4 regions of the Arthrobacter rhombi genome follow, and region 1 is predicted to be linked to each of the others. Evidence: riboswitches for the same ligand, from Rfam matches in the RefSeq annotation. Region 1 holds a riboswitch; each other region holds the start of a gene.
The links. A riboswitch is a leader RNA that binds a small molecule or an ion and turns the genes downstream of it on or off. The one in region 1 is predicted to bind S-adenosylmethionine.

Region 1 (7,494 bases):
CCCCACATCCACCACCGTCGCCCTCGACGCGTCCGCCGTCGGACCCGACACCGGGTTTGCCTCCGAGGCCGAACGCCTGGACTTCTGGGCCGCCGCCGCAGCCCGGCTGCAGTGGGCCGAGCCCTGGCACACCATCCACAGCGCCACCCCCGTGGATCCGCAGGCCCGCCGCGGCCCGGAGCTGCGCTGGTTCGAGGGCGGGACGCTGAACGCCGCGGTGAACTGCGCCGACCGCCACGTTGCGGCAGGTCGCGGCGACAAAGTGGCCCTGCACTTCGAGGGCGAACCCGGCGACCGCCGCACGGTCACCTACGCGGAGCTGACCGAACTCGTGTCCCAGGCCGCCAACGCGCTGACGTCGTTGGGCATCGGGGCGGGTGACCGCGTGGTCATCTACCTGCCGGTGCTGGTGGAAACCATCGTCATCACGCTGGCCTGCGCCCGCATCGGTGCGGTGCATTCGCTGGTCTTCGGTGGCTTTTCCGCCGAGGCGCTGCGGTTCCGGGTCGAGGACACCGGCGCAAAGCTGCTGGTCACCACCGACGGCCAGTTCCGCCGGGGCACCGCCGTCCCGGTGAAGGACAACGCGGACGCCGCAGTCGCCGGGGACAACGCGATCGAGCACGTTCTCGTCATCCGCCGCACCGGCAGCGACATCGCGTGGACCGCAGGCCGGGATCTCTGGTGGCACGAGGCCGTCGAGACCCAGCCGCGCACCCACGCCGCCCAGGCGTTCGACGCCGAGACGCCGCTGTTCATCATGTACACCTCCGGCACCACCGGCAAGCCCAAGGGGCTGGTGCACACCACCGGCGGCTACCTCACCCAGGCCTCGTGGAGCCACGAGTTCCTCTTCTCCCACCCCGATCCGTCCCGCCGCGGCGACGACGTCCACTGGTGCACCGCCGACCTGGCCTGGGTCACCGCCCACACCTACGAGATCTACGGTCCGCTCTCCAACGGCGTCACCCAGGTCATCTACGAGGGCGTCCCCAACGCCCCACACCCCGGCCGGCACTTCGAGATCATCGAACGGTACGGCGTGACCAGCTACTACACGGCCCCCACGCTGGTCCGCTCGCTCATGGGCTGGTTCCCCGACGGCATCCCCGCCGCTTACGATCTCTCCTCCATCCGCCTGGCCGGCACCGTCGGCGAGGCGGTCAACCCGGAGGCCTGGCGCTGGCTGCGCACCCAGGTCGGCCGCGATGCCCTCATCCCCGGCCAGCCCGACGCCGGCATCCCGATGGTGGACACCTGGTGGCAGTCGGAAACCGGGGCCACCATCCTCTCCCCCCGCCCGTCCGACACCGTCTTCAAACCCGGCTGCGGCACCCGCGCCCTGCCCGGCGTCTCCACGGACATCGTGGACGACGGCGGCGCCCGGGTCCCTGCCCAGGTGCAGGGCAACATCGTGCTCACCTCCACCGGCCCGGCCATGGCCCGCACCGTCTGGGGCAATCCGGAACGCTACTTCACGTCCTACTGGGAGAAGTACGCGACCCAGGGCTGGTTCCTCGCCGGCGACGGCGCCAAGTACGACGACGACGGCGACACCTGGATCCTGGGCCGCACCGACGATGCACTCAATGTCTCCGGGCACCTGCTCTCCACGATCGAGATCGAATCCGCGCTCGTCTCCCACCCTTCCGTCGTCGAGGCGGGCGTCTGCCCCACCACCGACGCGAAGACCGGACAGGCGGCCACAGCGTTCGTCGTCCCCCATGACCGTTCGCTCATCGGTGCGGGCACGGCTGCCGGATCGACGCCGGAACAGCTCGCAGCGGCGGCGGAATTGCGGTCACACGTGGCCACGCAGATCGGCCCGATCGCCAAGCCGCGGGACATCGTGTTCGTCCCCGACGTGCCCAAGACACGGTCGGGGAAGATCATGCGCCGGCTGCTGACCCAGCTGTTCGAGCGAACGGCGCTCGGCGACACGACCAGCCTGCAGAACGAACCCTGCATCCCGGAACTGCAGCGGATCTGCACTCCGGCGTAGGCCGGGACCGGACGCCGGTCACATCCGGCCGCCCGAGGCGGCCGGATACTTCCGGACGGCCTCGTCGCGGAGCCTGACGTACTCGTATTCCTGGGCGGCGGCCCGCCGCCAGTTCACGCGGTAGAAGCCGGCGACGGCGCGCAGGGCCCGCAGCAGCGGGTTCCGGCGCAAGGACTTGGTGGAACACCACCCCCGGTCCATGAAGATCGCCACCATGCGCCAGCAATGGGATTGCCACGTCACCGGCTTGTTTGGAACTTTCAAGATAGATTTGGAAAGCTCCCGGAAGAGCAAGCCGTCCTGGCGGAAGACGGAGATCCTTGCCGCAGTGAAACACGCCATCAAGAAGAAGGACGCGAGGGCAGTAGCAAAAGCATGCAATTGGTAAAGAAGGATTTTAGTCTGGGTCAGTCCGGGGTCTTGACCAGCGGAGCAGCCGGTCTTTACCTTGTGGTCTCCCTGGTCGTGTTGTCTATAGTCCGACCGCTCGGTGGTGGTCTCATCTGGCCCGACGTCACTCCGGCGGCAGCAGCGATGGTTCTTGGCGCCAGTCAGGTCTGGTTGATCCTCATGGGAGCCGCCTGCATGGTCGGCGGCCTCATGGCCGACGCCGCGGAATCGACCTGGGCCAAGACGAATGTCTTCCTTGGAACCCTTTCCCTGGCGCTCGTATCGACTGTTGTCATTCAGCTACCGTGGGGGGCTCTAGTCGATGATTATGCAGTTCCACGACCACTGGGGCCGGATTGGATCTTCATCGGATCAATGCTCGGGGCCGCGTTGCTCATCGCGGTCGCGGTGAGCGCGTTTGCTCGCCGTCTCACGCAAAAACCTTAGGGCGGATCTCGCTGTACTGAGAAAGTCTGCAATCACCTGCTTTGTGGAACATGGCCACCGGCTGATCTCGCCCATAGGTCGAGGGCTCAACCGGTGGCCATCGCCTTTTTGCGGGATATCGCCCGCGCCGGGGGCCACGCTCGCGGCCCGGGGCCGGCGGGTCCATGTCGCGACGGCGGCTCTCCTCTTCCAATCGTTCAGCCGCGCGCAGCTTCGCGGCCAGCGACTGCATTTGTTCGTTGGCCGGCTTGCCCTCTGCCTTGTTTGCTGCGGGCTGGCGCCCTTTGGAGTCCGCCAGGGCCTTACCGTTCCTGTCATAGGCTTGGCCATGGTCCTGACCCGCGCCTCATCCACGGACTCGCTACGTGACTCCTGAGCGTCGTCGGTACGCCGGGAGTCCTGGAGGCGGCGGTGCAGTTCGGCCACGCATTCCGCGCGGGCCAACTCAGGCGTTGAGTGTGGATTCTTGGGTGCGTTCGGTGCGCAGGTGGTCGATGACTTGGTCGGCCGGGGCCGCCAGCAGGTCGGCGTCGATCTCCACGACCTCGCCGTTGAGCACCCGCGGGTGCTCCACGCCGAGCAGCGAACCGACCACCAGGCGGATCAGGGTGCCGTGGGCGACGACCACGATGTTGGCGTCCGGGTGCGCGGCGGTGACATCGCGAAGTGCCGTCTGCGCCCGGGCGACCACCTCGGCCTCCGGCTCGGCGGTGGCCAGCAACGCATCCAGTTCGGCTCGGTCCAGCCCCGCGACAATGCGGCCCTCGCCGTCACCGTAGTGGCGTTCCTGCAGGCCCTCCACCGGCGCGATGGCCTCCAGCCCCAGCTGCCCGCCGATGATGGCCGCCGTTTCAACGGCCCGCCCCAACGGCGAGGAGACCAGCGCTTCCCAGGCACCGCCGTCGTGCCCCAGGCGTTCCAGCTCCCGGGCCGCAGCCCGTGCCTGGTCGCGCCCGGCGGCGTTCAAGGGGATGTCGGTCTGGCCCTGGAGGCGCCGCTCGGCGTTCCAGTCGGTTTCCCCATGGCGGACCAATGCGATGCGTGTTCCCATGCCCCCCAGCCTATCGACCGGCGGCGGACTGCCACGCTGCGCAACATTCTTTGCTGACGGCCCCGGGTTTGCGACCATGGAGGAGACCATCCCGAGCGGCCGAGAGATCTGGCTTGTTGACGCCGCAGCAACCACCGGAATCCACCGGCGCGGTGCTAACGCCAGAGGCGATGGAGCGCAGCCGGACACCGGTTGCACGGTTCCCCCGGCGGACCACACCATGGCAGGGATCGGCAGCAGCCGGAAACCAACCTCGAAGGAGCCAACGCCTAGATGTCGGATCACCAGTTCGGATTCCGTACGCGCGCCCTGCATGCCGGGGGCACCCCCGATGCCGAGCATGGCGCCCGTGCCGTGCCGATCTACCAGTCGACCTCGTTCGTGTTCAAGGACACCGACGACGCCGCCAACCTGTTCGCCCTGCAGAAGTACGGCAACATCTACTCCCGGATCGGCAACCCCACCGTTGCCGCCTTCGAGGAACGCATCGCCTCGCTGGAAGGCGGGATCGGCGCGGTGGCCACCGCCTCGGGCATGGCCGCCGAATTCATCACCTTCGCCGCGCTGACCCAGGCCGGGGACCACATCGTGGCCTCCTCCAAGCTCTACGGCGGCACCATCACCCAGCTCGACGTGACGCTGCGCCGCTTCGGGGTCGAGACCACCTTCGTGGACAGCAACGAGGCGGCAGACTTCGCCGCCGAGATCCGCCCGGAAACCAAGGCCCTCTACACCGAGATCGTGGCCAACCCCTCCGGGGACCTGGCGGACCTGAAGGGCCTGGCCGCCGTGGCCCACGAGGCGGGCATCCCGCTGATCGTGGATTCCACGCTCACCCCGCCCTACATCCTGCGGCCCATCGAGCACGGGGCGGACATCGTCATCCACTCGGCCACCAAGTTCCTCGGTGGCCACGGCACCACCCTGGGCGGCGTCGTCGTCGAATCCGGCAGGTTCAACTGGGGCAACGGCAAGTTCCCCACCATGACCGAACCGGTCCCCTCCTACGGCAATGTGTCCTGGTGGGGGAACTTCGGCGAGTACGGGTTCCTCACCAAGCTGCGTTCCGAGCAGCTACGTGACATCGGGCCCTCGCTGTCCGCGCAGTCCGCCTTCCAGCTGCTGCAGGGGGTCGAGACGCTGCCCCAGCGCATGGACGCCCACCTCTCCAACGCCCTCACGGTCGCCGAATGGCTCGAGACGGACCCGCGCGTGACGTACGTGAACTACGCTGCCCTGCCCTCCCACCCGCAGCACGATCGCGCGAAGGAGCTGCTGCCCGATGGCGTCGGCTCGGTCTTCAGCTTCGGCGTTGCGGGAGGCCGCGAGGCTGGCGGACGCTTCATCGAGGCGTTGCAGCTGGCCAGCCACCTGGCCAACATCGGCGATGCCCGCACCCTGGTCCTGCACCCGGGATCGACCACCCACCAGCAGCTGTCCGCCGACCAGCTCGCCGCAGCCGGCGTGCCGGAGGACCTGATCCGCCTCTCCGTGGGGCTCGAGGACATCGAGGACATCATCTGGGACCTGGACCAGGCGCTGACCGCCTCCCAGCAGGACCCCGCCACCACAACCGCAGACGCATCGACTGAAGACGGTGCAGCCTGCGCGGTCCCGGCAGGTGCCGGCGAGCAGATCGGAGCGGGCAAATGAGCGCCGACACCGCACAGCGCGGCTGGGTGGGGCCTTCCGCCCCCGAACGCCTGAACATCCTGCGGTCCACGAAGTCGATCGCGATCGTGGGCGCGTCCGACAAGACGGCGCGGGCCTCCTACTTCGTGGCCACGTACCTGAACAGCTCCACGAAGTACGACCTGTACTTCATCAACCCGATCCTGGCGGCCAAGGGCGCCGAGATCCTGGGCCACCCGGTCCACGCATCGCTGGCCGATCTGCCGGTGGCTCCGGATCTGGTGGAGGTCTTCCGCAAGGCGGAGGACACCCCCGGCATCGTCGAGGAGGCCCACCAGGCCGGCGCGAAGACCGTCTGGTTGCAGCTGGGCATCTGGAACGAGGAGGCGGCACAGCTGGCCGAGTCGTACGGCATGCACGCCATCATGGACCGGTGCGTGAAGATCGAGCATGCGCGCTTCCACGGGGGGCTGCACCTGGCAGGCTTCAACACCGGCGTGGTCTCCTCCAAGCGGCAGGTGCTCGCCTAGCTCCAGGCTTTCAAGCAACGACGGCGGCCCGCCTCCCCGGTGCGGGAGGGCGGGCCGTTGGCGCCTCCGGCCGGACCGGACATACTGGTGCCATGCCCTCAGCCGTCCAGCTCATCCGCGCCCCGGGCCTGTCAGACGCCGTCGACTACGCCTACGCTGCCACGGCCCCACCGGAGGCCCGACTCGTCTTCCTGGCAGGAGCCTGCCCCCTCGATACCGAAGGGGGCACGCTGGCGGTCGAGGACTATGCCGGCCAGGCAGCTGCCTGCATCGCGACCCTGACCGGTGCCCTCGAAGCCGCCGGAGCCGGGCTGCACGACGTCATCAGCACCCGCGTTTTGGTGGCCTCGGCCCGCCGAGCGGACCTGGTCGCCGCGTGGGAAGTCATCCGCGGGGCCTTTGGCGAGCACGACGTGCCCAGCACGTTGCTCGGTGTCACGGTCCTGGGCCACGAGGACCAGCTGGTGGAAATCGAGGCCGTCGCCGCAGTCATCGACTGACCGGCGAGCGCCCTACAGGTCCTCGCGCGCGGCCATGAACGTGTAATCCCAGGCCCGCACACCGTCGGCCTCGTCGGAAGGCGACGGCTCGTGGTGCAGCGACCGGGCACGGTCCAGCACCGCGCAGACTTCGGTGAACAAGCGGTCCGCCTCGTCCGGGGTCAGCCGCAACGTCCCCAGGCTGAGGTCCGCTTTCGCCTCCGTTTCACGGCCGGTGGCAAAGCCCGGAGCCCAGGCGGTCACCTTGGCGACCATTTCCTGCTGGTCGCGTGTCAACTGGTCCAGGTAGGCAGCCAGCGGGGCTTCGTCCTCCGGCCCGATCGGGGTCTCGGGCGAACCCACCCGATAGGACTGGACCGCCCCCTTCCACACCCGGTCACGCCGGTCGCGGGCGAATTCGGGGGCCTCCTGGACGAACCCCGCCTCGGCCAACGTGCGCAAATGGAAGCTCAGGGTATTGGCGGCCACGCCCAGCTGTCGGGCCAGGTCGGTGGCGCGGGCGTATTCCTGGGCACCGAGCACGGCCACGATCCGCCGGCGCAAGGGGTGCGCCATCGCCTTGAGCATGGGTGAGGTCATGACCCGGGGTTCGGGTTCCGGCGCACGCGGCGGCTGGCGATCGGTGTCCATGCTGACAGTCTACAAACCCGCCGCATAAATTGCGCAACTTCTCTTGCGCAATTTCTTGTGCGGATCTACGCTCGACGCATGGAACCACTCCAGCCCGATTCCCCGGCCGATGCATCCACCCCCGTGGCCGCCACCGTGGAATCCGGCCGTCCTCCGGCGTTGTGGCGCAACCGCGACTACCGGTGGTGGCTGGCCACCGACACGTCCACGGGACTCGGACGTGCCCTGCACAACTTCGCCGTCCCGCTGCTCGCCCTCTACGTCACCGGCGACCCCGCCCAGGCCGGGATCATCGCGGCCATCGGCCAGGTC
Region 2 (7,494 bases), on a different contig from region 1:
CACGCTCGCGGACGATTTCCGCGTAGAAACCGGCATTGGCGGCCGTCGGCACGGACTGGATGAGGGTGTGCAGGTAGGCCGGCCCGCCAACGCGGGAGATCTCGGTGCGCTTGGTGAGCAGGTCCGAGACCGTCACGGCATCGGCTGGCTCCCCCCGGCCATAGAGGTCGATGATCGCCTCGAAGATCGCCTCGTGGGCCGGGCGGTAGAAGTCGACGCCCCGAAGGACCTCGACACAGTCCGCGATGGCGTCTTTCGAGAGCATCATGCCGCCGAGCACACTCTGTTCCGCGACCAGGTCCTGGGGCGGCGTCCTGGCCATGTCCGATGAATTCGATGACCCTGAATCGGTGTGCGTGAGCGTCACGTGTGGTTCCTTCCCTCTCAGCGCGATGCCTGTGCTGCGTGCATCGCGACGTCCCTCCAGTATCGCAGTGGAAACGGCTCACGGACGGGGCGGTGAGGGGCGGGCGCCCACTGGGTGATCGGCCCGGATGGAGCCGGGGACCCTGTCACCTTATGCCCAATACCCACAGAACCAAAGAGAGTTATCCACAGGGCATGTGGAGAACCTGTGGGCGACGCGGCGTGTTGTGTGCACAGACTGGGGATGAACCTGTGGATTACTTTCAAAAATCTTGGTCAATCGCAGTCTGACTAGGCATTATGGTTGTCGATAGAAACTGGTGAAAAAACTTCTGCACCCAACATTCAGGCCCTGCTTTGAGGTTGCCAAGCAGCCGACAAGCGTGTAGGGCATCGTTATCCACAAGCTGCGGCTTCTTATCCACAGACACGCCGCTCCCTGTGGGTGACTTGACTTCCGGGGTCCACGGCAGGGAGTGTCCCCGCATTGCAGCCGTTTCATGGTGCTGCGATACTGTCGCCATGTCAGAGGCGAAGACCCGGCCAACGGACCTGGATCCACTCGAATTCATCGGTGCCATCGGGCACACCATACGGCGCACCGATGGGCTGCGGGTCCTGGAGATGATGCAGGAGGCCAGCGGCGAACCCCCGGTGATGTGGGGGCCGAGCATTGTCGGTTTTGGGAGCTACCACTACCGCTACCCGACCGGACGCGAAGGCGACGCAGCAGCCATCGGCTTTTCCCCCCGCAAGGCAGCGATCTCCCTCTACGGGCTGACCGCCGGCCCCGAGGCCGTAGATCTGCTGCCCCGGCTCGGCAACCACCGGGTGGGCGCCTCATGCCTGTACGTCACGCGGCTCGCCGACGTCGACGCGGACGTGCTCCGCCAGCTCATGGCATCGGGTTACCACCATGCGACCACCGAGCTCCACCAACCCTGAACCCGCACCCCGGCCCCAGCGGTGGCATGATGGAGACCAGTCCACCGTGCCGCGGTGGCAAGTACCCCAGGAGTGGACATGTTGGACGTCAACGGTGGGACACTACTCGTCCTCGTCATCACAGTGGTCGCGGTCCTCGCGGTGTTTGGCGCTCTCTCCTGGGTCTTCACGACACGTCCGGGCGGTCAGGTCAATGAAGCGGACCGCTATATCGCCCGCCTGAACGCCACCGCTGCCCGCCAACAGCAGCTGGATACACAGAAGGCAGAGAAGATCAGGGCCGCGACCACCGCGCGTGCCGCCAAGGCCGCAAGCACCTCCCCGGGTCGGACCGGGCAGAGCACGGGCGTCGGGCATCCTGAGCCGGCAGGCGCCACCGCTGCCCCGGGGAACCCGGATTATGAACGGGTCCTGCAGTTGGTGCGCAGTGGCAACCCCATCGCAGCCATCAAAAAGGTCAGGCAGGACACCGGAATCGGACTGGTCGAAGCCAAGCAGTACGTGGACTCACTGCGGGGCAAGTAGCTCCGGGACTCTTTAGGCGAAGGCTTCGGCCTTCAAGGTACGGAAGGCCGATCCGTGGAAGACCAACGGCGCGTGCACTCCGTCGTGGGTGGCGTGCCCATGGACGCGCAACAGAACCACCTGGTGGTCTCCGGCGGGGATCTCCTGTTCGACGCTGCAATCGAGCCACAGGGCAGCTTCGTGGAGGAACAGCGCACCGTCGTCTGTTGAATCGAGGCGCAGTCCGGCGAACCGGTCCCCGGTCTTCGAGGCAATCTGTCGGCAGACCCCGTCGTGGGCCTCGCCCAGCACCGAGACGCCGATCCGGCCCGCCGCCCGGACGAGGGGCCACGTGCGCGAGGTGTTCTGCACCGCGAACATCACCAGCGGCGGGTCCATGGAGACCCCCACGGTGAACGATGAGGCGACGATGCCCTGGGGCTCGCCGTCGATGATGGCGCAAAGCGCCGCAATACCCGAGGGGTGCTGGGCAAAGGCCTGGCGTAGGGCGTCGGGCTGAAGATCGGTGGACAGTGTCATCTGTGCTACCTCCGGCGTAGGGCACATCACCCGGGCCGGAGCCCCGTTGGATGTGCGGTACTTGCCGCCCGGGGACCCAGACGGCCGAATCATCACCTGGAGCACCCCACTACCGTGAGAGGGTTGCCGGCCAACGAGCCAGGGCTTATATGTTGACGCTCTTGATTCACTAACTACGCTATGCGCGCGGGTCCACGCCCGTCAAAGGTCGACGAAACATTTCGCAAGGTGTCGTCGATCCTGTCCGCACATGCCGCCCCGGTTCCCGTGTTAACGCACCGAGGGACCCCGCGCTTTTCAGCGCGGGGTCCCTCGGTGCACGATCTCCGGTTCGAGCCCTCTAGGCGGCCACCGGTGACACGTGGTGGCTACTTCTTCGCGGCAACGACCTGCAGGTCGATGGTCGCGGAGACGTCCTCGTGCAGACGGACAGTCGCCTGGTAGTTGCCCGTCGACTTGATGTGCTCGGGGATTTCCACCGTGCGCTTGTCGATCGAGCCAAGGCCTGCGGCCTCGACTGCGTTGGCGATGTCAACGGTCTTGACGGTGCCGAACAGGCGTCCGCCCTGGCCCGCCTTGACGGTGATCTTGACCGGCTGGGAACCCAGCTTGGTGGCCAGTGCCTGGGCATCCTCGTGGGATGCGACGGCGCGGGCGGTGCGGGCGGCCTTGATGGACTCGACCTGCTTTTCGCCACCCTTGGTCCAGGTCAGCGCGAAGCCGCGGGGCAGAAGGTAGTTACGTGCGTAACCGTCCTTCACCTCGACTACTTCGCCGGCGGTGCCGAGACCGGTAACTTCGTGGGTCAGAATGAGCTTTGCCATGTGATTATCCCTTCCTTAGCCGCGGCCAGCGCCGGAGTAAGGCAGCAGGGCAACTTCGCGCGCGTTCTTGATGGCCTGGGCGATCTTGCGCTGCTCCTGGACGGAGACGCCTGTCACGCGACGGGCACGGATCTTTCCGCGGTCGGAGATGAACTTGCGCAGCAATGCGACGTCCTTGTAGTCGATGACGGTGATGTCAGCGGCCTTCAAGGGGTTGGACTTTGGTTTGGGCTTACGGAGTTCAGCCTTAGCCATCGTGGAGCTCCTTTATCTAGTGGAGCCCGCAGAATTCTTCTGCGGGATGGTGAATAAGTGGTGGTGCTTTAGAAAGGCGGTTCGTCGGAGCCGCCGGAGTTGCCCCATCCCCCGCTATTGGAGGAGGAGGAAGAGGACCAGGGGTCCTCGGCCGGAGCATTCCAGGAGCCGCCGCTGTTTCCGCCGGAGTTGCCTCCGCCGAATCCACCGTTGCCACCCTGGTTGCCGCCGCCGCCGCCGAAGTTGCCTCCGGCATTGCCGCCGCCGAATCCACCGCCACCCGAGTTGTTGCGTTGGGTGCGGGTGACCTTGGCGGAGGCGTAACGCAGCGAGGGACCGATTTCGTCGGCCTCCAGCTCCATGACGGTGCGCTTCTCGCCTTCCTTGGTTTCGAAGGAACGCGACTTCAGCCGACCCTGGGCGATGACTCGCATGCCCTTGGTCAGCGTTTCGGCGACATTCTCGGCAGCCTCACGCCACACCGACGCACGGAGGAACAGCGTTTCGCCGTCCTTCCACTCGTTGGTCTGGCGGTCGAAGGTCCGAGGGGTCGAGGCGATGGTGAAGTTCGCCACCGCCGAGCCCGACGGGGTGAAACGCAGTTCCGGATCAGCGGTGAGATTTCCGATGACCGTGATGACGGTTTCGCCTGCCATGGTGCCTCCTAGAGTCGGTTTCTACGAATGATCGCGGCAGACTACTCTGCTGCGACCTTCTGGTCTTCCGGACGGGTGATCTTGGTGCGCAGGATCGTCTCATTGAGCGACAGCTGGCGGTCAAGTTCCGCGGAAGTGGCCGGGGTAGCGGTGAAGGTAACCACCGCGTAGATGGCTTCTGCCTTCTTCTTGATTTCGTAGGCCAACCGGCGGCGGCCCCAGATATCAACGTTGTCGACGGTGCCACCGTCGTTGCGGACGACATCAAGGAACTTGCCGAGAGTCGGTTCCACGGTACGTTCGTCGACCTCGGGGTCGATCAGTACCATCAGTTCGTATGCACGCATGTGAACCCACCTCCTTTGGGCTAAACGGTCACGGTCTTTCCGTAACAGGAGGGTCTGTGCGTTGGCTGCGGTCGCTTCAGGGATCAGAAACGACACAAACAGCCTGAGCCATCCTACCCGATGCCAGTTCACCAACCCTAACCGGCAACGTGCAGCCAGAGGAGGGGCAGCGGGCAGCTGTGGACTGGCTCCCCGGTGTCAGGCCGGTTAGTGGTCCAGTCCCGCCTGTTCGGCCAGGCCGTTCCCGCGCAGCGCCCGGGACATCCGTTCCTCGAAGGTGGGGGCGATGGTGGCCATGTAGGTGTCCGAGATGTGGTTCTGGTCGCGGTAGACCAGGACGTTGCCCACCACTGCGGGGCAGAGCTTCTTCGTGCAGAACTGGTCGGTGAAGTCCAGGAGGTCCAAGCGCGGATCCTTGGCCTGGGCTGCGGCGATCCAGTCGTCGTTGGACAGCGCTTCTTCCCTGTCCTTGCCGCACTGGCGTAGCTCATCTGCGTGTTTGGCCACGCAGTCGCGCGCCAGCGGATCCTGGCTCGGGTTCGGTGAATCCCGGACCAGGACGACCTGCTTGCCCGAGTCCTGCACCTTGCTCCAATAGTCCACGGCCCCTTGGGTCGCCGCTTCGGATCCGCCCTTGAAGGGGGCGCCGGTCCACGCGGCGATGAACACCGCGTCGATGTCCTTGCTGGTGACCAGGTCGTCGAGCCGGTCCTTGTTCGCGTCAACGCAATCGATGAAGCCCTTCTTCTGGGCCGTGCGGACCGCCCCGGTGAAGGGGCAGGAGTTCTTCAGGTGGGTGACGATCCTCCAGTTGTGCTTCTTGGCCATCGGCTCCAGTGCCTGCCACCACTGGGTCGCATGCGAGTCCCCGACCAGGGCGATGGTGAATTTCGCATCTTGTTTCGTCGCGCCGAATTCACAGGTGTGGGACAGGTGTGAGGCCCCACTGGACACGCAGCTGCCCAGATCGGCGTAATCCGTGTGGGCCGAGGAGGGTGTGGGAACGATCTGGTGGTTCGTCGTCGCAAACGCCGCCCCGGTGGCAATGGAAGCCGCACCGAAACCCTCGGGAGGAGAGTTCTTGAGTTGTTGGATCTGTCCGTTCTCCGCCGCGACCACCTGCTGCTGGCCCACGGTGGGAACCAGGGCGAGGACCGCCGCCAACACGACGGCGGCCGCACCGACTGCCAGTGCGCGGACATTGCTGGTCGCCAACGGCCGCCACGTCCTGGCCGGGGTTTCGATGAACCGGTAGCTCAGCCAGGCCGCGACCAGGCTGAGCCCCAGCAGCCCGAGGCTTTCCAGCGGGCGGGGCTCCTTGTCTCCGATCAGGATGAAGAACGTGAGGATCGGCCAGTGCCACAAATACAGCGAATAGGAGGCGTTGCCCACCCACTGGATCGCGGGGTGGTCGCTGAGCCAGTTCATGCTCAGCGGGCCGGACGTCCGCCCGGCCAGGATGACAGCGGCGGTGCCCAGGACAGGAAGTGCTGCGGAGTAGCCCGGGAAGGGGGTCCCGCCGTCGTACCTGATCACGGCGTAGCCGATGGCCGCCAACCCGGCCAGGACCAGCAGCGAGCGCATCCCGGGCGAGGCGAGGGCGCGGGGCACCCGTTGGGGCGCACCGTCCGCCCGCCCGGCCATGACGACGGCCAGCAGCCCGCCGATTCCCAGCTCCCACATGCGGGTGGGGGTCACGAAGTACGCTGCGGGGTCCCCGGCGGCGGTCAACCAGATGCTGTAGGCCAGGGAGGCGCCGGTGACGACCCCGAAGAACGTCAACAGGGTAGGGCGCAGGTTCCGGGTGCCCGACAACCTGCGGCCCCCGCGGATCGCGCCACGGCCCAGCAGCAGTGCCGCGACCACCAGCAGCGGCCACAGCAGGTAGAACTGTTCCTCGACGCCCAGGGACCAGAAGTGCTGCAGCGCGGTGGGCGGATTTTCCGCCGCGAGGTAGTCCACCGAGTCGGCCGCCAACACCCAGTTCTGCACCGAGAACACCGAGGCCAGCGCCTGTTGGCCGATGGTCCCCCACTGCGTGACCGGGGCGAAGGCCAACGTGGCGACGACGACGGCGGCGATGGCCACCAGTGCTGCCGGCAGGATGCGCCGCACCCGTCCGGCCCAGAATCCGGGCAGGCTGATGCGTCCTTCCCGTCGGGCTTCGCGCACCAGGTGGCCGGTGATCAGGAAACCCGAGATCACGAAGAACACGTCGACCCCCACGAAGCCGCCGGGGAGCACCCGTGGTTCCAGGTGGTACGCGACGACGACCAGGACGGCCAGGGCGCGCAGGGCCTGGACTTCGGGGAGGAACTTACGGGGTGTGACCTGCTGCGAACTCATGCCCGAGAGCACACCACGTCCAGGTGAATCGACGGTTACGGGCGGGTGGATGTCACGCGGCCATCCCCTGTGCAGGCCGCCGCGGGCGCGGCGGCCGGACCTCAGACGGCGAAGAAGGCCTCGGCAACCCGGGCCAGGCGCAGCGGGTCCTCCACGGCACACATCTCCCGGGCGGAATGCATCGAGAGCAGGGCGATCCCCACGTCCACGGTGCGGATCCCCAGGCGCGTCGCCGTCAGGGGCCCGATGGTGGAGCCGCAGGGCATGACGTTGTTGGAGACGAACTCCTGGTAGGGGACGTCCGCCGCGACACACAGCCGTGCCCAGAGCCCGGCACCGACGGCGTCGGTGGTGTAGCGCTGGTTGGCGTTGATCTTCAGCAGCGGGCCGCCGCCGAGGACGGGGCGGTTGGCGGGGTCGTGGCGTTCGGGGTAGTTCGGGTGCACCGCATGGCCGGCGTCTGCCGAGACGCAAACCGATGCCGCAAAGGCGCGGGCCCGCTCCTGGACGCCACCGCCGGCGGCGTCCACGATGCGTTCGAGCACGTCCTGCAGGAACGGCCCGCAGGCTCCGGAGCGGGACGCGGACCCGACCTCTTCGTGGTCGAAGGCGGCCATGACCGCGATATGGCGTGCCCCGTCGTCGTTCCTGGTCCCGCCCTGGGAGTCGCGTTGGGCGTGGGCGATGAGCGCCGCCAGCGACGCGTGGACC
Region 3 (7,494 bases), on a different contig from region 1:
AGCGTGGGCACCAGGCCCAAGGCCCCGTCGTCGTGCCCCCCGCGTCCGGCGGAGAGCCCGACGGTGGCGGCGTCGGCCAGCCGGATCTCGGTGTCGGCGTGCGGGCCGATGAGGCGGATGCCCAGGGAGGCGGTCTCGCGCAGCAGCGACCACAGCAGCGGGGAGGAGAACTCGTCCAGGTAGAGCCAGTCGTTGTCCTCGCCGAAGTAGAGCTGCCCGTTGGCGCGGTAGAGCGGGACGAATTGGCAGAACCAGCGGTGCTGCTCCTCGTCCAGGTTCAACCCGTAGGTCTTGAAGCTGATGGTGTTCCAGCGCAGGTTCCCGCGGATCCAGCGGCCCTTGCCGGAGAGGACCATGGGGCGCACGCCGAGGCGCCAGCGGTGGCTGGAGGCGCGCTGGTGTCCCACCCCGGAGCCCGGCGCCCACTGCCGGTGGGCCACCTGGGTGGTGTCCTGGAGTTCGAACTGCAGGGCCATGGGCTGCACATGGTGGCGTTCGGTGCCACCGTGCCCGCGGTGGGTGGCGCCCGTGGTCGCGGTGGCGGTGCGGCTGCCGGCGTTGATGAGCGTGTTGAGCGTGTCCTGCCAGGCGGGGACCTTCGCCGGGGCGGCCGTGTTCTCGAAGAACACGCGCTGGGCGCGCAGGTGCAGGGTGTTGGAGTAGATCAAGACGGCCGCTGCATGCTTGCAGGCCGTGCCGACCGGGCAGCTGCACCACGTCTCGCCGACGGCCCAGGCCCCCTTCGCATCGCGCAGGACCACGGTGGTCTCGTAGGGCTCTGGCTCGGAGCCGGACACGCGGGCGGTCAGCGTGGAATCCTCGGCCCGGAAGCCCATATCCAGCACGTGTTCGGCGTTGGCGTAGCCCTTCCCGCGGGTGAAGGCTGCACCGCCGACCACGCGGAGGACCTCGCGGGCATCGACGAGCGGGAATGCGGATTCGGTCATCCTCTGATCATTTCATGTTCCGGGCCCCGCCGACGAACCGGGATGCCGCCGGTGGTGGCACGCCGTAGGGTGTTCGACATGAAGTCGACACCGTCCATGCAGTCCCCGCCCCACGAGCTGGATATCGACACGCTGGAACAGTTCGACGCCCACACCCCCGGCGGAGCCGCGCAGATGACCGGCTGGCACCTGCAGTCGGTGGACCTGCGCGGGCGCGGCCGCATCCTGGAGGACTCCATGGTGACCGGGGCGGTGTTCCTGGGGTGCGAACTGCCGGCCGGATCGATCGAGGGACTGCGCCGGCGCGGCGCCCTGATCTTCCCGGAACTGCTGGGCCTGCCGTTCGACCCGTACCGCGGCGGCCTCTACACGGCAGCGGAGCTGTACTCCGGGCTGGGCGAGGCCCCCTATGAGCAGACCCCCGACGCCCGCATCTACGCGTGGACCCGGCGGTCCGCGACAGGACGCGGCACCCTCGATGCGGCGCTGGCCACCACCTTGCATGACCACGCCATCGGCAGCGCCCTGGGCCAGCTGCTGGCCGCGCCGGAGGACCGGGACACCGACCGCGTCACCGGGAACGACGACGGGAACGACGGCGGGAACGACGACGGTGCCCCGGGACCGGGGCACGGCAGCCGGGGTGTGGTGGGGGTGATGGGCGGCCACGCAGCCGAACGCGGGTCAGCCGGCTATGCCGCGGCGCTGCGCTTGGGGGCGGGGCTGGCCCGGGCCGGTTTCACCGTCGCCACCGGCGGGGGACCGGGCGCCATGGAGGCCGCCAACCTGGGCGCCTACCTGTCGGGGGAGGACGGGCCCACGGTCCGCGACGCGGTGGCCACCCTGGAACAGGTGCCGTCGTTCAGGCCCTCCATCACCGAGTGGGCGCGCGCCGCGCTCGCCGTGCTGGAACGCCACCCACACGGCAGGGCCAGCGTGGGGATCCCCACTTGGTTCTACGGCCACGAACCGCCCAACGTCTTCGCCACCCACGTGGCGAAATATTTCGCCAACTCCATCCGCGAGGACAGGCTGCTCACCGCCTGCACCGGGGGACTGGTGGTGTTGCCCGGGGCGGCCGGAACGGTACAGGAGATCTTCCAGGACGCCTGCGAGAACTACTACGGCAGCGCCGCGGTGCAGACGCCGATGATCCTGGTTGGACGACGCCACTGGACCCACGACCTGCCGGCCTGGCTGTTGTTGCGCGCGCTCGCCGAGGGGCGGGATATGGCCGATTCCATCCATCTGGTCGACGACATCGACGAGGCGGTCACCCTGCTGGCGAATCGGCCGCCGCGAAGCGCATGAAATATAGGTAACGATTCGCGCGGCGACCGGCCACGTCCAGCCGATCTGCAGGTCTGCTGGGTACGCTGGCGACATGGACTCGAACCCCTTCGTCGTGACCCGGCAACGCCTGGTCCAGGCACCTCCCGGTGCCATCTTCGAACTGCTTGCCGACCCGTCGAAGCACCAGCTCATCGACGGGACCGATGCCTCGAAGCACACGCGGGGGGATGACCCTGCGCGGTTGGACGTTGGCGCGGAATTCGGTCCCGAGCGCCATGTGGGCCGGGGGCACCGGATCCGCAACATCGTCGAGGAGTTCGACGAGGCACAGTGCATTGCCTGGCGCGACCCGCAGGGGCACCGCTGGCGCTATGAACTGCTGCCCGCACCCCGCGGCACCGTCGTCCGCAAGACCTGGGATGCGTCCCGCTTGAAGCGGCAGTGGCCGTTGAAGGTGCGCGGGGTCGCCCGCAACACCCCGGTGGACCTCGAGCACACCCTGGACCGCCTGGCCGACTACTTTGATCCGGCGACACCGCGGCCGGTTGTCCCGGAACCGGTGGGCCCGTCGAAGCAGAAGGCCTCGGCTTCTGAGCTGACTCCCGCGCAGGCCGCGAAGCGGGAGGCCGAGAGGCTGGCCCGCGTGGAGCGCGCCGCGCAGATGGACCGGGCCGCCGCCGAGGCCCGGGCCGCCAAGGAGGAGCGGACCGCCCACACGCAGGAAACCCGTGCGGCGCGCCGTGCGGAGCGGGCCGAGAAGGCTGCCCTGGCGCGTCAGGCACGCGAAGCACGCAAGCAGGAGAAGGCCGAGCGGGCGGCTCAAGAGGAACGTGCGAAGGCGGAAAAGGCGGCCGAAGCCGAGCGGCTGCGCCTCGAAAAAGCCGAGGAGGCTGCGCGCGTCGAGCAGGCCAAGGCCGAGAAGATTGCCGCCGCGGAGCGGTTGCGCGCGGAGCAGGCGGCCGAGGTGGAGCGGGCCAAGGCACAGAAGATCGCCGACGCCGAGCGCGCGCGGGCGGAGAAGGCGGCACAGGTGGAGGCCGCCCGGGCGGCCAAGGCCCGCAAGCAGGCCGAGGACACCCCGGTGGAGCCGGTGCCGCCGATCGGCGGAACGGCGGGTCCGTTGAAGTCGGCACCTCGACGCCCCTCGCGTGAGGCCATTGCCGCTGCCAAGGCCGGGCGGCAGGCGCCGCCGAGGCCGGAACCGCAACCTGCGGCGGCCCCGCCGGTAGCCAAGCCGAACCCGCGGCCGGCACCGCAGGAGACCACATCCACCCCGAACCAGGGGACAACCCCCGAACCGGTGCGCACTGGTCTGCCCCCGGCAGCGGCCCGGCGGTTGCGCCGCGCGAGCTGAGCCGCCGGGGTGGGGCCTATCCCGCCACCGAACCGCCGAAGAGCAGGCCCAGCACGTAGGTGACACCGGCTGCGCCGAGCCCGATGGCCAGCTGGCGCAGACCGCGTTTGGCCGGTGACGCGCCGGACAGCAGCCCCACGACGCCACCGGTGGCCATGAGGGCGATGCCCACCAGGACCAGCGAGACGATCACCGCGGGCAGCCCGCTCAAGCCGAAGATGTACGGCAGGATCGGGATCAGGGCGCCGGAGGCGAAGAAGCAGAAGCTCGACGACGAGGCCCCGAAGGCCGAGCCCAGTGCCTCGTGTTCGTCCGCAGTCTCCTCAGCGGGCACCTCGGGGTTCAGCGACAGCGACGGATCGCAGTCGCAGCTGTACTTGCCCATGCGCTCGGCGGCACGGTGTTCGGCGGCCTCTCGGCTCATCCCGCGCGCCCGGTAGACCAGCACCAGCTCATTTGATTGCAGGTCCAGATCCGGTGCTGCCACCAGGGTGACCTGGGTGGGCTGCGAGGCGGTCAGCAGCTCGCGCTGGGAACGGACGGAGACATACTCCCCGGCAGCCATCGACAGGGCGCCGGCCAGCAGCCCGGCGATGCCGGAGAAGAGGACCAATGCGCTGGAGACGCCGGTCGCCCCGATGCCCATGACCAGTGCCAGGTTGGAGACCAGGCCGTCATTGGCGCCGAAGACCGCTGCCCGGAAGTTTCCGGAGAGCCGGTTGCGACCCCGGGTAGCCAGGCCGCGGACGACTTCCTCGTGCACGAGTTCATCGGCGGCCATCTGGGCGGTGGCATCGTCGTCGTCTTCGTAGGGCGAGGCTCCCTCGGCCCGTTGGGCCAGGGCCAGCACGAAGACCGAGCCGAAGTTCTTGGCCATGAAACGCAACATGGTCCGCCGCAGGGAGGGCTGTACCGTCTTCGAGGCGTGCTCCCCGAGCAGGTTCGCCCAGTGTTCCTCGTGGCGTTTCTCGGCGGTGGCCAGCCCGAGCAGGATCTCGCGTTCCTCGCCCTGGCGGCGGGAGGCCAGGGCCCCGTAGATGGCCCCCTCGGCGCGTTCGTCGGCCAGGTACTTGCGCCAGCGGCGGATGTCGCCGGCGGTGGGTTCGGGGCGGGCGTCGGCGCCGCCGGGGGAGTCGGGCAGGTGGGCATCCGGTGTCATCGGGCGTCCTTCAATCGGTTCGTTGGTCCCGCACAAGGGCGGGGGCGCCGGTCAAAGGTTCACGGGGATGCGTAGGACCTCGGACCGCCACCAGCGGGCCGAAGGTCTCGTTCGCCCGGATGGATACCGGGTGGATTGCCGGACCGCCGTCGTGGCGATCAGTATGTCGACAGATCCTCTATCGTTCGCCAGGACCAGGGGCCCTGGCGAACGGGGTTGGAACTACTCCCCTTCAGCCCACCATCATAGCGGAGTCTGCGTCGCGGTGCTCGCGGACGGGGAGGCGTTCGAGGTAGAACACCTGCGCTTCGCCGTCGGACCGGCCGGCGCGGGGGACGCGCACGGTCAGTGCGCAGGAGTCGGCCTCCCATTCGGGGCGGCCCGCCGTGTTGCCCAGGGCGTGGTCGAGATCCCGGGGATGTGGGGCGATGAACCGTTCCCAGGTGCCGTCCACGTTGAGGCAGACGGTGCCGAGCATTGAATCGAAAATGGGAAGAACGGAGACGCTGTGCGTCACGGATTTCCTTTCGTGCGTTCTTACCCGACACGTTGTCGCGCGGGCCGCTTCCTCATCCGAACCACCCGCGAACCTGGGGTTGGTGCGCGGGTAGTCGGAGCTGTTGCCCGCGTCTCATGAAGCTTTTTGCCAGCCTAACGTGGATGGACGCGCCACCCAAGCTGTGATGGACGCCATTCCCGGGCATCCCAGTGCTGGTACGGCAAAACCCGCCGGTCATCACCGGCGGGTTTTGCTCTGCGGATCGGCGTCGGGGGACGACGGCGGTGCGTGGCGGCTAGCGCTGTTCGGCGGGAACCCCTTCGACGTCGACGCGCCCCGAAACCCGATCGGCCCAATGGCTGCTGACCTCGGGCCGGGTGGCCGGGGTCAGCAGGCTGACCACCAGGTAGACCACCAGGGAGGAGGCCAGCCCGTAGTAGATCGGCTCGTTGGCGTAGACGCCGCCGAACTTCTCGTCGGATCCGATTTCCAGCACGATCATCGTGGTCAGGGTGACGATGGTTCCGGCGGCCATCGACAGCGCGGCGCCGACACCGTTGCCGCGCTTCCAGAGCAGCCCGCCGAGGATGGAGACCAGCAGCCCGCCGACCAGGATGTCGTAGGCGATGGTCAGGGCTGCCACGACGTCGTCGACGACGATCGCCAGCACGATGGCCACCACACCCAGGCCGAGCACCCAGTAGCGGTTGGCGGCGACGTCGTGTTCGGGGTTGCGCCCGGTGTTGACCTCCACCTTTTTGCCGAACCAGCCGGCCACGAAGGGGGTGACGTCGTTGCGGGCCACCGTGGCGGCGGCGATCAGGGCGCCGGAGGCGGTGGACATCATCGCCGCGACGGCTGCGGCCAGCACGATCCCGCCGATGGCCACGGGCAGCAGGTTCATGGCGACCTCGGCGTAGACGACGTCCTTGCCCAGGTTCTCGATGTCGATGTCCGGCAGGGCGACGCGGGCAGACATGCCGATGATCGCGCCGGCGATGCCGTAGAGCACGCAGTACACGCCGGCGGTCGAGCCGCCCCAGCGGGCGACCGTGGGGGTCTTGGCGGTGAACACGCGCTGCCAGATGTCCTGGCCGATGAGCAGTCCCAGGGTGTAGACGACGAAGTAGGTGATGATCGTCTGTGCGCCGATCCCGTCCCAGCTGAAGAACGATTCGCGGGCCCGCTCGGGGATCCCGGCGGAGATGCCGTCGAAGCCGCCGGCTGCCGAGAGGGCGAAGGGAAGCATCAGGGCGAACACGCCGATGGTCTTGATGACGAACTGCACCTGGTCGGCCAGCGTGATGGACCACATGCCGCCGATGGTCGAGTAGACCAGCACGATGATGCCGCCGACGGCGATGGCCAGCCAGCGTTCCCAGTCGAAGAGCACGACGAAGATCGTGGCGTAGGCGCCGGTCGAGGTGGCGCACAGCATCAGCGTGTAGGCCAGCATGACGATGGCCGAGGCGTTGGTGGCGTTCTTCGAGCCGTAGCGCAGGGTCAGCATCTGCGAGACGGTGAAGATCTTCAGGCGTTGCAGGCGCGGCGCGAAGAGCAGGCTCAGCAGCAGCACGCCGATGCCGATGGCGATGACCAGCCAGGCGCCGGAGAGCCCGAACTTGTAGCCCAGGCCCACGCCGCCGACGGTGGAGGCGCCGCCGAGCACGACGGCTGCCATGGTCCCGGTGTAGAGGAACGGGCCGAGTCGACGGCCGGCGACCAGATAGTCGCTGCTGTTCTTGGTGCGCGATTTACCCCACCAGCCGAAGGCAAGCATGCCTGCCAGATAGGCGACGACGATCGCGATATTGATGATTTCCATGGGGACCTTATTCAGTGGGATCACGGGAATGGGTGCTTGGGAGTAAACACCTGTTGCGCACTAGGCTAAAGTGATCTGGCTAACAAAAGCAATTGCCCTATGCTGTGTGACGGATAGCAGCACCGCCCACCGCACCACTTGCACGAGGACTCGGAGTATCCCACCCATGAAGGCCTTGCCCGTCGAACCCAGCAACACCCCGCTGGCGATCGGCTCGAAGATCCGGGCCGCGCGGCATGCGCAGCGCATGACCATCGAGCAGGTGGCCGAATCCACTGGCCTGACCAAGGGCTTCCTCTCACGGGTCGAACGCGATCTGACGTCGCCATCGGTGGCCTCGCTGGTGACCTTGTGCCAGGTGCTCTCCGTCTCGATCGGCGATCTCTTCGCGCAACCGGAGACGCATGTGGTGCGGCT
Region 4 (7,494 bases), on a different contig from region 1:
GAAAGAAAACATGTCTATCTTCATCAACAAGGACTCCAAGGTCATCGTCCAGGGCATCACCGGCGGCGAGGGCTCCAAGCACACCGCCCGCATGCTCGCAGCCGGCACCCAGGTTGTCGGTGGCGTCAACGCCCGCAAGGCCGGCACCACCGTCACCCACGGTGACGTGACCCTGCCCGTCTTCGGAGCGGTCTCCGAGGCCATCTCCGAAACCGGTGCTGACGTCTCCATCGTCTTCGTGCCGCCGAAGTTCACCAAGGACGCCGTCGTGGAGGCCATCGAGGCCGGCATCGGCCTCGTCGTGGTCATCACGGAAGGCGTGCCCGTGCAGGACGCCGCCGAGTTCTGGGCACTCGCCCAGTCCAAGGTCGACGCCAACGGCAACCAGGTCACCCGCATCATCGGCCCGAACTGCCCCGGCATCATCACCCCCGGTGAGTCGCTGGTCGGCATCACCCCGGCCAACATCACCGGCAAGGGCGGTGTCGGCCTGGTCTCCAAGTCCGGCACGCTGACCTACCAGATGATGTTCGAGCTGCGCGACCTGGGCTTCTCCACGGCCATCGGCATCGGCGGCGACCCGGTCATCGGCACCACCCACATCGACGCCCTGGCTGCGTTCGAGGCGGACCCGGACACCAAGGCGATCGTCATGATCGGCGAAATCGGCGGCGACGCCGAGGAACGTGCTGCCGAGTACATCAAGGCCCACGTCACCAAGCCGGTCGTCGGCTACGTCGCGGGCTTCACCGCACCCGAGGGCAAGACGATGGGCCACGCAGGCGCCATTGTCTCCGGCTCCTCCGGCACGGCACAGGCCAAGAAGGAAGCCCTCGAGGCCGCCGGCGTCAAGGTCGGCAAGACCCCGTCGGAGACCGCGCACCTGCTGCGCGAGGTCTACCCGGACCACGCAGAGGCCTCCAGCCTCTAAACCGCTTCGCCGGCCACCTGCCGGCATGGCGAACGACGACGGCGCCCCTCTTCTCCGAGAAGAGGGGCGCCGTCGTCGTGGGTGGGGTGCACGAACTGCCGGATATCGTTCTACGCTGGAGGTGTAGTCCGGTATCCCGGACCCGCCCAGCCCAGTTCCCAGGAGCAGCCCCATGCGCGCCACGATGATCCACGCACCCTATGACATCCGCGTCGAGGACCGCCCCGCGCCGGCAATCCAGCACCCCGGCGACGCCGTCGTCACGGTGGCCGCGGCCTGCGTGTGCGGTTCGGATCTCTGGCCCTACCGGGGAGTGCGTGAGACCAGCGAACCCCACCCCATTGGCCACGAGTTCGTCGGCACGGTGAGCGCAGTCGGCAGAGAGGTCACCACGCTGTCCGTGGGGGACTTCGTCATCGCCCCCTGGGCCAACAGCTGTGGCACGTGCCCGGACTGCCGCAACGGTGTCCAGGTAGCCTGCCGGCACCGGGCCGTCTGGGGCGGACAGGACGAAAACGGACTCGACGTCGAAGGCGGCCAGGGTGAAGCGGTCCGCGTTCCCAACGCCGACGGCACCCTCGTCGTCGTACCCGGACTGGCCGACCCGGACGAAAAGCTGCTGAAGAGCCTGCTCTCCCTCTCCGATGTCATGGGGACCGGGCACCACGCTGCCTTGGGCGCCCAGGTCGGGCCCGGACGCAGCGTCGTGGTGGTGGGGGACGGGGCCGTGGGCCTGAGCGGGGTGCTGGCCGCCCAGCGGTTGGGCGCCTCCCGGATCATCGCCATGTCCCGGCATGAGGACCGGGCAGCGATCGCCCGGGCCTTCGGCGCCACGGACATCGTGGCCGAACGCGGCCAGAAGGCGGCCGCGCGGGTCTCCGAACTGCTCGGCGGCGTGCTGGCCGACTCAGTTCTCGAATGCGTGGGAACCGCCGAATCGATGGACCAGGCCCTGCAGTGCACCCGTGCCGGCGGCGCACTCGGGTTCGTTGGCGTCCCGGCCGGGGGAGCCGAACTGCCGATCGGGATGTTGTTCTCGAAGAACATCACGGTCGCTGGTGGGGCTGCCTCGACTCGCGAATACATCCCGGAACTGCTCGCCGATGTGCTGGCCGGAACCATCGACCCCGGGCTGGTGTTCGACGCGGTCATGCCGCTGGAAGACGCAGCGGAAGCCTACCGGGCCATGGATGAGCGCCGGGCCACCAAGGTGATGCTGCTGCCGCGGGGCGAATAAGGCTGGTGTCCTTCCCCGCGGCCGGTTACAGGGTGGACGCGCCAGCGGGCCGGACGGGAAAGAACGACCGCCCCACACGGTCATACCCGCCGGGGACCAGGAGCATGCCCAGCGCTGCGTTGAACTGCACGGCGGAACGACCGGCTCCGGGCCAGGACCGGGCCGGGTGGCCGGCCACCGACACATCCAATGCCCCGCTGAGGGTCTCGAAGTCCTCGGGAATGAGGATATGCCCCTGGTCCGCCGTATCCACGCGGATGGTCCCGTGGCCCAGGACGACGGAGGCGTCCACCCAGTCCCCGCTGAAGCGGGGGAACCCGTGAGGTGGGTGTGGTGTAGCGGAGGGGTGCTGTAGCAGTGCCTGCATGGCCGTGCCTTTCGGATCGTCCTTGCCCCTGGCGACTACCGGGGGCCGCTTCGTCATCCGAACCACCCGCCGAACAATCCATGGGCGACGCGTGTATCGCCCGCAGTGGGGTTGGTGCATGGCCAGTCGGAGCTTGGCGCCATGTCTCGTGAAGCTGGTTTCAGCCTAGCCGGGTCCGCCGACAGTTTGAAGGCGGGATCCGGCGTCGTTCATGTGACGCCATGCGGCGCAACATGTGGGACGGCTCAGTCGACGTCCGTGAGCATGGTGGGGTGCGAAGAACACTCGCTGCCGAATCTGATGTTGGTGCGCAGGTCGTTGGTGCGGTAGGAAACGAAGGCGCCGTTGGGGCTTTCGGCGTTGATGGCGGAGGCTTCCCGCTGGGTGTCTCCGGGAATGTATCCGGTGACGGTCATTCCACGGTCTTCCAGAACCGATTTCATGCGCTGGATGGCCGCCGGTCCGTCGGAGCTGGGCCCGGAGGTGACCATGAGCAGCAGCTGACGGGCGTCCTGTGGCCCGCTGGCGCAGGCCTTGGGGGCAAAGGAGCCCCGGTCCTCCGGTGAGTAGGCGCTTCCGTCGAGGTATTTCCACTTGCCGCCGGCTGCCGTGATGACGTCAGTGATCGACGCGTAGAAATCCTCGCGAATGGAATGGGCATCGCGCTGGTGCTCGGCGGCAGAGGCCGCAGGTGGGTGGGTGTCCATCGGTTCTCCCGGGGATGAGGTGCAAGCGGTCAACAACAGAAAGCTGGAGAGGCAGAGTGCCGTGCCGACACCGGACGGTTTGCGGAAAGGGATCACGGTTGTCGAGCCTATCGTGTGGGTTCGTCGCGGTGCGTGTCCGAATATTCGCGGATCTCGTCCTCGGCGCGATGTTGGCTCCAGTCGACGCCTTTGCCCACCGCCTGCTGTGAGCCATCAATCGCCCTGTTGCCGAGGCTCTGGACCCCGTCGACGGTGGCGTTACGTGACCCCGTCACGAGGTCGGACAGGAGACGCCCACCGTTTTGAACCTGATCGACACTGTCGTTGAAGGCCTGGTGCCCGTAGTCGTAGGCGCCACCGAGGATATTGCTGGCACCTTGCTGCACGGATTTCGCGGCATCCGAGTTGCCCCAGCCAAACGGCAGGTGCTCTCGCACGGTGTTTGCCGTTCCGCTGGCGACGGATTTGCCGGTATTTCCTGCGCTATCGAGGAAGGACTGGCCGTGGTCGATACCTGAGTTGGCTGTTTCCACGGCGGCGTCTTGGAGTAGGTCGACGGCGGGTTGGCCAGCATCTATGGTGGTATTCACCGCCTGCTGGGAGGTGTCCACGATGACGGTCGGGGTATTGACCAAGGCGTTGAAGTCCCGTTTGGATTCTTCGATCTTGGTATCGGTGATGGCCTGGTCCTTGATGTCCAGATGAGCCGTCTGTCCGCTGGCAACCCGACCGAAGTGATTCAGGCTGGTGGTGTCCCGGTCGAGATAGCCATGACCGGTTTCCGTCTCGACGACGCCCGTGGCCTCGCCCTTGGCATAGTCGAAGAGATACTTGGCCAGCGCCGGCTTGGAGAGCGGTGGTGCCAGGACCGGCTGGTCGTAGTTTCCGTGTCCGCCATGGCCCGTGGTCGCCTTGAGTGGGTTCCCGTTCTCATCGACGCTGGACTCCGCATCGAGTACCTGGGCCCCGAAGGCATCATCGGTGGGGGAAATACGGGTGACATCGCCGAATTGTGAGGAGACGATTCCGCCGGGAGCTACGAGGTCGCCGGCGGCTTGCGTGGCGTAGACGGCGGGCCGGCCATTGTCCGCACTCTTGACATGCAGGTCATCGGCGGTATCAGCCACGTTCGGGTCCAAGCCGGCGGAGCCGTAGAAGTAGACCGAATCGACGTCGAATTCCGTTTGTGTCAGAGCGTAGGCCGACATGGTGGTCCCGTAGGAGTGGGCACCCACATTGACCCGGGGGACGGTCCCGCCGTCCTGGGCCATGGTCAGATGGAGCCCATCGAGCTGGGTGGCGAGTTCGTTGCCGCCCACACGGGCCTTGTCCGTGTAGTTCACCTCGGTCGACTCCGGGAAACCACCAGGGGAGTCGTAGCCGATCCAGGAAACCACGACGTGGCGGCCATCGGAGTAGAGCGACTGTTCGTCCCAGAGCGCCTGGGCGTTGTCGACTTCCCCGGTCATGCCCTGTGTTTTGCTGGTGATGCCCGAGGCGTTGAACGTCACTGAGGAGGAAAAATCGATATCGCCGATGGCGACCCCCGCCAGAGGCTTGTCGGTCGAGGGGTCGAAGCTGATCAGGTGACGTCCAGCATCCGTGGTCAATGGCGATTTCAGGGACTCGAGAATCGAGTTGTAGGCCTTGGTCTGCTCCGCGGTGGCGGGGAATTTTCCCGCCACCATCATGTGCAGGACCCGCTCATTGGAGTCCGCCCGCTGGGTGTAGCTGACGCCCTCTGTGTTGCCGGCAATGATCGGCAGTGAGGTGATGATCGCCGCTTGCTGCGCCGAAGAGAGGCCGGTCCAGAAGTCGACTTGTTCGCGGGCTGGCATCGACGTGCGGGGCCCATACGCCATGGCCTCCGGGTATTCCTTGGCGAAATTGGTGATCTCGTCGGGGGACATCTTGGCCAGGTAGGCGTAGTAGGCGCGGACTTGTTCGGGGGTGGAGTCCTGGCGGCTGGCATCGTGCTGCAACCGCTCTGCATCGTTGCTGACCAGATCCAGGATTCCGGGGGCATAGTGGGAGGTGACATCGGTGGTGACCCGGTTGATCTTCTGCAACGCGGAGACACAGGTCTGCTGGGCAGTGGTGTATTCGGTGGCGAGGCCGCTGGCCCGGCGGACCAGTGGATCGCGGATCAACATGCCGAGCGACGGGTCCTCGATGAACGTGAACTGGGCTTTGGCATCAGCAATGTCGCCGACTAGCGTGGTGTGTTTCGTCTGGATGTCGCCGACCGCCGTCGCGAAGTCCTGCAACGCGTTCTTGATCGACGTGCCGCTGTCCACGATGTCCTCGGCTGCGGTTTTGGGGGTGTTCATCGCGGTGAGGACCTGCTGTTGGGCGGGGGCCTGGTAGATGCCCGCGAGCCCGTTCCAGGTGGTGAGCATATCGGTGAAGTGCTGGGAGAACGCCTTCGCCTGGGTTTCGACGGCGGCGGCGCGGGTGGTCAAGGTGTCCTCATCCGGGACGTTCGCCGTGGCGCTGACGTCAATGGGTTCCCACTTCACGACTCCACCGTCCGTTTCCCGGTACCGAAGTTGAACATCGTGGACGGGACACCGCCGGGTACCGGTGGACCGGACACCGGGACGGAGGCGCTCATGGACTGGGCCCGGTCGCGCATTTCCGTATCAGCGTTCTGGAAGGCCCTGACCGATTCGCCGGTTCCCTGGATGGCATTGTTGCCGCGGGTCATGGTGTCCGTCATGTCATTGACCAGGACGTCGGTGCGCAGCGTGGACAGTGCGGAGACGATGCCATCGCATTCCCCGGACAACGACGTCTCGACGGTTTCCACGGCACTATTGACTGCGTCCTTGGCCGGCTCGGTGAGCTCCAGGGTGCCCTCGGCCGAGGAGAGCAGGGTCTTCACCGCTGCCACGTCCACGTCCCACTTCATGTGCTGCCCTTCGCCGTCCCCTGCGCGTACTGATCCACCGTAGGGGAAAAGAGGGATACCGGCGATGGGGAGAAGTCCCCATCGACCCGGCGGGGCAGGCCGGGCCGGAGGGCTACTCGACGAGCAGGTTGCGGATGTCGTCTGCGGTCATTGCCGAGCCGAAGCCCTCACCGGCGTCCATGACCGAGGAGATCAGCTGGCGTTTGGCGTCCTGCAGGGCCACGACCTTCTCCTCGATCGTGTCCTTGGCGACCATCCGGTAGACCATGACGTTGCGGGTCTGCCCGATCCGGTGGACGCGGTCCACGGCCTGGGATTCGGCCGCGGGGTTCCACCAGGGGTCCAGCAGGAAGCAGTAGTCCGCCTCGGTGAGGTTCAGCCCGAATCCGCCGGCCTTCAGCGAGATCAGGAACACCGGGGACTTGCCGGACTTGAAGGAGTCGATGACTTCGGAGCGCCGTCGGGTGGACCCGTCCAGGTACACGTAGTCCACGCCCTCGGCCTCCAACCGGGCCGCCGCCTTCTTCAGGAACGAGGTGAACTGGCTGAACACCAGCGCCCGGTGGCCCTCGGCGACCACATCGGCGAGTTGCTCGAAGAGCACATCGAGCTTGGCCGAGGCCACGCCGTCGTACTCCGGATCCACCAGCGAGGCGTCCAGGGAGAGCATGCGCAGCAGGGTCAGCGACTGGAAGATGGTGAACCGGTTCTTGTCCATGTCGTCGACCAGGCGCAGGATCTTCTGGCGTTCGCGCTGCAGGTGCGTGTCGTAGATCTTGCGGTGCCGCGGGGTCAGTTCGATGTTCAGGACCTGTTCCTGCTTCGGCGGCAGGTCGGTGACGACAGCGTCCTTGGTGCGCCGGAGCATGAACGGGCGGATGCGTTTGCGCAGCCGGGCGAGCGGTTCGTCCAGGCCCTGCTTTTCGATGGGGCGCTGGTAGTTCTCCGCGTAGCGCAGCGCCGAGGGGAAGAGCCCGGGGGAGACGATCGCGAAGATGGACCACAGCTCCATCAGGTTGTTCTCCATCGGGGTACCGGTGATCGCGAGCTTGAACGCCGCGTTCAGGTCCCGGGCCGCATGGTGGGCCTTGGTGGCCTTGTTCTTCACGAACTGGGCCTCGTCCAGGATCAGCCCCGCCCAGGTCTGCGAGTGGTAGGCCTCGGCGTCGAGACGGAAGAGCGTGTAGGAGGTGACGACGATGTCGTTTTCGGCGGCGATGGCCGACAGCGGGCGGGCTGCACGGCCCTGGGTGTCGGAGATGGCCTCGATCTTCAGGCCCGGGGCGAAGCGGGCCGCCTCATCGGCCCAGTTGCCCACGACCGAGGTGGGGGCGACCACCA

Region 2: another riboswitch for S-adenosylmethionine. It lies ahead of ABD088_RS16325 (flavin reductase family protein); the one in region 1 lies ahead of ABD088_RS01910 (O-acetylhomoserine aminocarboxypropyltransferase/cysteine synthase family protein).
Region 3: another riboswitch for S-adenosylmethionine. It lies ahead of ABD088_RS09805 (hypothetical protein); the one in region 1 lies ahead of ABD088_RS01910 (O-acetylhomoserine aminocarboxypropyltransferase/cysteine synthase family protein).
Region 4: another riboswitch for S-adenosylmethionine. It lies ahead of ABD088_RS09765 (hypothetical protein); the one in region 1 lies ahead of ABD088_RS01910 (O-acetylhomoserine aminocarboxypropyltransferase/cysteine synthase family protein).

What each region holds. Positions count from the first base shown of each region.
Region 1 covers NZ_BAAAIV010000003.1:187,331-194,824, forward strand. The annotation lists gene acs (acetate--CoA ligase) at 1-2,002, shown strand, start outside; gene ABD088_RS01895 (hypothetical protein) at 2,021-2,245, opposite strand; gene ABD088_RS01900 (hypothetical protein) at 2,378-2,839, shown strand; gene ABD088_RS01905 (histidine phosphatase family protein) at 3,285-3,890, opposite strand; SAM riboswitch class I at 3,974-4,067, shown strand; gene ABD088_RS01910 (O-acetylhomoserine aminocarboxypropyltransferase/cysteine synthase family protein) at 4,164-5,543, shown strand; gene ABD088_RS01915 (CoA-binding protein) at 5,540-6,052, shown strand; gene ABD088_RS01920 (RidA family protein) at 6,145-6,552, shown strand; gene ABD088_RS01925 (ArsR/SmtB family transcription factor) at 6,565-7,182, opposite strand; gene ABD088_RS01930 (MFS transporter) at 7,261-7,494, shown strand, end outside.
Region 2 covers NZ_BAAAIV010000025.1:126,419-133,912, reverse strand. The annotation lists gene dnaB (replicative DNA helicase) at 1-367, opposite strand, end outside; gene ABD088_RS16335 (DUF1801 domain-containing protein) at 889-1,311, shown strand; gene ABD088_RS16330 (hypothetical protein) at 1,390-1,836, shown strand; gene ABD088_RS16325 (flavin reductase family protein) at 1,849-2,355, opposite strand; SAM riboswitch class IV at 2,408-2,522, opposite strand; gene rplI (50S ribosomal protein L9) at 2,724-3,179, opposite strand; gene rpsR (30S ribosomal protein S18) at 3,195-3,434, opposite strand; gene ABD088_RS16310 (single-stranded DNA-binding protein) at 3,503-4,090, opposite strand; gene rpsF (30S ribosomal protein S6) at 4,132-4,437, opposite strand; gene ABD088_RS16300 (acyltransferase family protein) at 4,645-6,783, opposite strand; gene ABD088_RS16295 (M18 family aminopeptidase) at 6,885-7,494, opposite strand, start outside.
Region 3 covers NZ_BAAAIV010000011.1:78,426-85,919, forward strand. The annotation lists gene ABD088_RS09785 (DEAD/DEAH box helicase) at 1-947, opposite strand, end outside; gene ABD088_RS09790 (LOG family protein) at 1,026-2,258, shown strand; gene ABD088_RS09795 (SRPBCC family protein) at 2,332-3,594, shown strand; gene ABD088_RS09800 (VIT1/CCC1 transporter family protein) at 3,611-4,753, opposite strand; gene ABD088_RS09805 (hypothetical protein) at 4,986-5,270, opposite strand; SAM riboswitch class IV at 5,282-5,392, opposite strand; gene ABD088_RS09810 (sodium:solute symporter family protein) at 5,548-7,077, opposite strand; gene ABD088_RS09815 (helix-turn-helix domain-containing protein) at 7,244-7,494, shown strand, end outside.
Region 4 covers NZ_BAAAIV010000011.1:69,697-77,190, forward strand. The annotation lists gene sucD (succinate--CoA ligase subunit alpha) at 11-931, shown strand; gene ABD088_RS09760 (zinc-binding dehydrogenase) at 1,104-2,168, shown strand; gene ABD088_RS09765 (hypothetical protein) at 2,194-2,535, opposite strand; SAM riboswitch class IV at 2,549-2,689, opposite strand; gene ABD088_RS09770 (hypothetical protein) at 2,781-3,242, opposite strand; gene ABD088_RS09775 (alpha/beta hydrolase) at 3,350-5,761, opposite strand; gene ABD088_RS09780 (DUF6507 family protein) at 5,758-6,153, opposite strand; gene ABD088_RS09785 (DEAD/DEAH box helicase) at 6,266-7,494, opposite strand, start outside.